DNA from 2 places in the Rosenbergiella sp. YN46 genome. Region 1 is predicted to be linked to the other one. Evidence: predicted binding sites of a transcription regulator. Region 1 holds the regulator's gene; the other holds the start of a gene.
What was found. Region 1 encodes sigma-54, which starts transcription at its own class of promoters, with help from an activator protein. Its sites were predicted from a motif close to GTTGGCACANNTTTCGCTNT; they were not measured.
Positions count from the first base shown of each region.

Region 2: norV (anaerobic nitric oxide reductase flavorubredoxin) is a predicted target of sigma-54. The motif match lies at 1,154-1,173, and genes of this name have one in related genera.

Region 1 covers NZ_JAZHEE010000004.1:68,392-71,659, forward strand. Annotated here, with positions in the region: gene rapZ (RNase adapter RapZ) at 1-231, opposite strand, end outside; gene ptsN (PTS IIA-like nitrogen regulatory protein PtsN) at 298-783, opposite strand; gene hpf (ribosome hibernation promoting factor) at 859-1,146, opposite strand; gene rpoN (RNA polymerase factor sigma-54) at 1,169-2,602, opposite strand; gene lptB (LPS export ABC transporter ATP-binding protein) at 2,684-3,268, opposite strand, start outside.
Region 2 covers NZ_JAZHEE010000002.1:166,581-169,848, forward strand. Annotated here, with positions in the region: gene norR (nitric oxide reductase transcriptional regulator NorR) at 1-1,030, opposite strand, end outside; gene norV (anaerobic nitric oxide reductase flavorubredoxin) at 1,225-2,682, shown strand; gene norW (NADH:flavorubredoxin reductase NorW) at 2,679-3,268, shown strand, end outside.

The DNA.
Region 1 (3,268 bases):
AGCGCCAGGCAGGTTGTTCATCGCTCGCTCGAAGATTTCCGGCGATTCCGGCATGTTACGTACGTCGATACTGACCGCTGCTGAAATGCCGCGCTCCGCCAGCGTGTTGGCCAGTTCCGGTAGCAGCACGACCGGCAGATTATCGACACAGTAAAAGCCCATGTCTTCCAGCGCGCGCAGTGCCACGGACTTCCCTGAACCTGAGCGGCCGCTGACAATCATCAGCACCATGTGCAGTTTCTCCCCCCGTTAACCGGCTGCATCGCTGCGCAGCCGTGATTCCTGCCGGAATGTTTGTTATTCAGCATCCGGGTTTTCTTCAGTGATGATCTGATAAAGTTCTTCATCGCTTTGCGCTGCGCGCAGCCGGCGGCAGATGGTTTTGTCCGCCAGCCGTTTCGCCACCAGCGACAGCGTATGCAGATGCGTTTTGGTCTGATCCGCCGGAACCAGCAGTGCAAACAGCAGATCCACCGGTTGATTATCGATAGCATCGAAGGCGATGGGGGTCTCCAGTTTAATAAAGACGCCCACGGCGCGTTCAGTATCTTCTTCCAGCTTGCCGTGGGGAATGGCGATACCGTTTCCGATACCGGTACTTCCCATTTTTTCCCTGGTCAGAACTGCCTCAAACACGATCTGGGGGGCCAGTCCCAATTGTTTAGCAGCCAGTTCGCTGACTATCTCCAGCGCCCGCTTCTTACTCTGACACGGGACGCCACTTCGGGTACATTCCTGGTTAAGGACATTGCTCAGTTGCAGCGCTAAATCATTGTTCATCATAATTTCACCTAAGCCTTCTGCGGGAACGGCCCGCCGCAATGGCGAGCCGCACGGGTCACAGAAACGCCCGGACAATTAGTGTTGTTTCAGTTTATCTTTATGTTTGGTTAACTGCCGCGCCAGCTTGTCTACCAGGCCGTCAATGGCCGCATACATATCCTGAGCTTCCGCACTGGCGTGCAGCTCTCCGCCGTTGACGTGCAGCGTCGCATCCGCGACGTGGGAAACCTTTTCCACTTTCAACACAATATAGACCTGATTGATCCGATCAAAATACTGCTCCAGCTTGGCGAATTTAGGATTGATAAATTCACGCAATGCATCGGTGATTTCGACGTTTTGTCCAGTGATGTTGAGCTGCATAGTGTCTTCCTTATCTGTTGGGTCAGACCAGTTGTTTACGCTGGTTAGACGGAGGGATCGATAAAGACTCTCGGTACTTTGCGACGGTACGGCGCGCCACCATAATCCCCTGCTCGGAGAGCATGGCGGTGAGCTTGCTGTCGCTCAGTGGCTTGGCGGGATTTTCCGCAGCGATTAATTTCTTCACCAGCGCGCGGATCGCCGTAGAAGAGGCTTCGCCGCCTCCCTCGGTACTCACATGGCTGGAAAAGAAATACTTCAGCTCAAAAATCCCCCCCGGACTCTGGAGGTATTTTTGAGTGGTGACGCGTGAGATAGTGGATTCATGCATATCGACGGCCTGAGCGATATCAGCCAGCACCATCGGTTTCATATGCTCCTCACCATGCTCGAAAAAGGCCTGCTGCTGTTTCACAATACAGCGACTGACGCGCAGCAGGGTATCGTTGCGGCTCTCCAGGCTTTTAATCAGCCACTTTGCTTCCTGCAGATTACTGCGGATGAACTGGCTGTCGCTGTCGTTACGGGCATTGGTGCCCATGGCCGCATACTGCTGATTAATCTTCAGACGTGGAATGCTGTCGCTGTTAAGCTCCACTACCCAGCGCCCCTGGTGCTTGCGTACCAGCACGTCGGGGATAACATATTCCGGCTCGCTGGTTTGAATGGACTGGCCCGGACGCGGGTCGAGGGATTGAATCAGCCCAACGGCTTCTTTCAGGATATCTTCTTTAAGGCGTGTAACGCGCATCAGCGAGCGGAAGTCATGATTAGCCAGCAGATCGAGGTGATCGCTGACAATCAGGTGAGCCTCATGCAGGCGTGGGGTTTCCGGTGCGAACTGGGAAAGCTGGATCAGCAGGCATTCCCGCAGATCGCGAGCGGCGATGCCGACGGGATCAAAACGCTGAATGCGTTTGAGAACCGCCTCGACCTCTTCCAGGCTTACCTCTTCATCGCCCATGCCATCCAGGATGTCCTGAACCGTGACGGTGAGGTAACCGGTATCGTCGACAGCGTCGACAATAGAGGTGGCGATAGCGATATCGGTATCGGAGAAAGGCGTTAGTCCGACCTGCCACATCAGGTAGTCCTGAAGAGACTGGGTGGTTTCCCCCTGATAGATGGGAAGCTCATCGTCAACATAGTCAGTGCCGGTGCCTGAGGGCGTACCGGCGGTGTATATCTCGTCCCAGCTGGCGTCGAGCGGCAACTCTTCGGGCATGGAGTCCTGTTCCAGGGCATCCCGGCTGTCGAGCGTTTCGCTGTCGCCGTTTTCGCTGGTCGCAACTTCTTCGAGGGGATCGCTCTGTTCAAGCAGGGGGTTGCTTTCCAGCGCCTGGTTAAGCTCCTGCTGGAGTTCCAGCGTGGAGAGTTGCAACAGGCGGATTGCCTGTTGCAACTGGGGCGTCATGGCAAGCTGTTGGCTCAGCTTTAATTGCAAACCTTGCTTCATATTCAGAACAAGCTACCTCAGGTCAATGTGTCGATGAAACCGCGCGCCCGGTGGCGAGCGCGGCATCCAGTCCTTACCCTATCAGAGTCTGAACTCTTCCCCAAGATACACGCGTTTCACCTGGTCGTCCTTGAGGATCTCATCAGGTGTTCCATGGGCAATCAGGTGCCCCTGGCTGACGATATAAGCGCGTTCGCAGACGGCGAGCGTTTCACGGACGTTATGGTCGGTGATAAGCACCCCAAGGCCGCTGTCTCGCAGGTGTTCAATAATGCGTTTGATGTCGATGACCGAGATGGGATCGACCCCAGCGAAAGGTTCATCCAGCAGGATGAATTTGGGATTAGCCGCCAGCGCACGGGCGATTTCGACCCGTCGACGCTCCCCCCCGGAGAGGGACTGACCCAGGTTATCGCGCAGGTGTTCGATATGGAACTCTTCCATCAGCTCGTTGGCGCGGTCGGTGCGCTGTTCCGCCGACAGATCGTCGCGAATTTGCAGTACCGCCATCAGGTTATCGAAAACGCTCAGGCGCCGGAAAATAGAGGCCTCCTGAGGCAGATAACCGATGCCGCGGCGCGCACGGGCGTGCAGAGGCAGCAGGCTGATATCTTCATCGTCGATGATGATATTGCCGGCATCGCGCGGGACGATGCCCACCACCAT
Region 2 (3,268 bases), on a different contig from region 1:
ACAGATCGGCGCGGAAGTTGCCGTTCAGCACTTCCTGCTTGAGATCGCGGTTAGTGGCGGCCAGTACCCGAACATCGACCCGCAGGCTGCGATCGTCGCCGACCCGCTGAATGTCGCCGTACTGGAGTACTCTTAACAATTTGGCCTGTAGCGGCAGAGAAAGCTCGCCGATCTCATCCAGAAACAGCGTGCCCTCATGGGCCATTTCGAATTTACCGCTGCGGTTGCTGATAGCGCCAGTAAAAGCGCCTTTTACGTGGCCGAACAGTTCGCTTTCCGCCACGCTTTCCGGTAGCGCAGCGCAGTTCAGATAGACCAGAGGCTTTTCCGCACGCATAGAGGCACGGTGGATGGCGCGGGCCACCAGCTCTTTGCCGGTTCCGGTTTCGCCGCTAATCAGCACGTTGAGATCGGAAGGGGCGACAATTTCAATCTCTTTTTTAAGCTGCGTCATGCCAGGCGACAGGCCGATCATCTCGCTATCCGGCGCATGATTTCCCGGGTGCAGCGCCGGCAGCACATCGTGATTTTCCAGTTGTTCGATCAGCAGGGCATTGTTCAGGGCGCCCGCCGCCAGCACAGCGATAAGCCGCAGCTCCTCGTCGCTAAAGGTGTCGAACTGGGTCGGATTCATGCCGTCCATGGTCAGAGCGCCAATCAGCGTCTGGCTGGCGAACAGCGGCAGCCCTACGCAGGCATGCACTTTCAGTACCTCCTGGTCGGGAATTAGCCCGTCGTAGGGATCGGGCAGCGTGCTGTCCGCCGGAAAGCGTACCACATCGCCGGCGCGGGCGATGGCCTCCAGGCGCGGGTGCGCTTCAAGGGCGAAGCGGCGGCCCAGGACGTCGGGGGATAGGCCGTCAATGGCCAGCGGCCTGAACTGCTGGCGCTCATAGCCCAGCAGGGCGCAGGCGTCGCAGTTCAGTACTTCGCGCAGGGTGGTTATCAGGCGCTGGAAGCGATCTTCCTGACTGATGCCGTTCTGAAGTTCAATGGCGATTTTCGCCAGCAGGTTAACGGAGAGGCTCATCGATTTTCTCGTGTCGTCATTATGACTGTGATGACTGTCATAATGACAATTATAGCCATAGTCATAATGACAATCAAAAAAATGCAAAAAATAATTTTTTATTATAAATCAATAAAATAAAAAGTTGGCACGGTTCCTGATATATGACAAGCAACACACTTATTTGTCAGTACATCATTGATCGAGGTTAACAGATGGCTATTCACGTTAAGAACAATATTCACTGGGTCGGGCAGCGTGACTGGGAAGTGCGTGATTTTCACGGCACTGAATACAAAACCCTGAAGGGTAGCAGCTATAACAGCTATCTAATCCGCGAAGAAAAAAATGTCCTTATCGATACAGTCGATCATAAATTTAGCCGTGAATTCGTGCAGAACCTGCGTGCCGAAATCGACCTTGAGCAGATCGATTATATCATTATTAACCATGCCGAAGAGGATCACGCGGGGGCGCTTTCCGAACTGATGGCCGCTATTCCCAATACGCCGATCTACTGTACCGCCAACGGCGTGGATTCGATTACCGGTCACCACCATCATCCGGAATGGAACTTCAACGTGGTGAAAACCGGCGACAGTCTGGATATCGGTAACGGCAAGCAGCTGATCTTCGTTGAAACTCCGATGCTGCACTGGCCGGACAGTATGATGACCTATATGACCGGCGATGCGGTGCTGTTCAGCAACGACGCCTTTGGTCAGCACTACTGCGACGAACACCTGTTCAACGACGAGGTAGACCAGGCGGAGCTGTTTGAGCAGTGCCAGCGCTACTACGCCAATATCCTGACGCCGTTTAGCCGCCTGGTGACGCCGAAAATTACCGAAATCCTGGGCTTTAACCTGCCGGTGGATATGATAGCCACCTCTCACGGCGTGGTATGGCGCGATAATCCGACCCAGATAGTCGAGCTGTATCTGAAGTGGGCAGCGGACTACCAGGAAGATCGCATCACCATCTTCTATGACACCATGTCTAATAACACTCGTATGATGGCCGATGCCATTGCGCAGGGAATTAACGAAGTGGATCCCCGGGTGGCGGTGAAAATCTTCAACGTGGCGCGTCACGATAAGAACGAAATTCTGACCAATGTCTTCCGCTCTAAAGGGGTACTGGCGGGGACCTCTACCATGAACAACGTAATGATGCCGAAAATCGCCGGTCTGGTGGAAGAGATGACCGGGCTGCGTTTTCGCAACAAACGGGCCAGCGCTTTTGGCTCCCACGGCTGGAGCGGCGGCGCGGTGGACAGGCTTTCAACCCGTTTGCAGGATGCCGGGTTTGAAATGTCCCTGAGTCTGAAGGCCAAATGGCGCCCGGATGTCGACGCTCTGGCGCTGTGCCGCGAGCACGGTCGGGAAATCGCCCGCCAGTGGGCCCTCTCTCCACTGCCGCAGACCACCAGCGTCCCGGTGGCGCAAAGCGCCAGCAGCGCGCCGCAGCAGCCAGCAAGTGCCGGTTGTGCCGACCTGGGGCCGCGTATGCAGTGCAGCGTCTGTCAGTGGATTTACGATCCCGAGCAGGGCGAGCCGATGCAGGGCGTAGAGCCGGGCACGCCCTGGAGCGAGGTGCCGGATAACTTCCTGTGCCCCGAATGTTCGCTGGGTAAAGACGTTTTCGACGTCCTGGCTTCGGAGGCAAAATGAGTCAGGGTATCGTCATTATCGGGTCGGGCTTCGCGGCCCGCCAACTGGTCAAAAGTATCCGTAAGCTCGATGCCGACGTGCCCCTGACCCTGATCGCCGCCGACAGCATCGATGAGTACAACAAACCCGATCTCAGCCATGTGATAAGCCAGGGACAGCGGGCGGATGCCATGACCCGGCAGCTGGCCGGTGAATTCGCCGAACAGTTTAATCTGCGGCTGGTGCCGCACACCTGGGTTACGGATATCGATGCCGATAACCGGGTGGTCAAAGGCAACGGGCAGCAGTGGGGCTACGATAGTCTGGTGCTGGCGACCGGTTCGTCGGCGCGTCTGCCACCGGTCGAGGGCAGGGATCTGCTTCTGACCCTTAACAGTCAACAGGAGTACCGCGCCTGCGAATCGCGGCTGACGGATGCCCGCCGGGTGATGATTCTTGGTGGCGGTTTGATCGGCTGTGAACTGGCGATGGATTTCTGCCGGGCCGGTAAACAGGTCACCGTGGTCGATAACGGCCCCTGCCTGCTGGCTTCGCTGCTGCCGCCAGAAGTGAGCGGACGCCTGCAGCATAAGCTGAGCGCTATGGG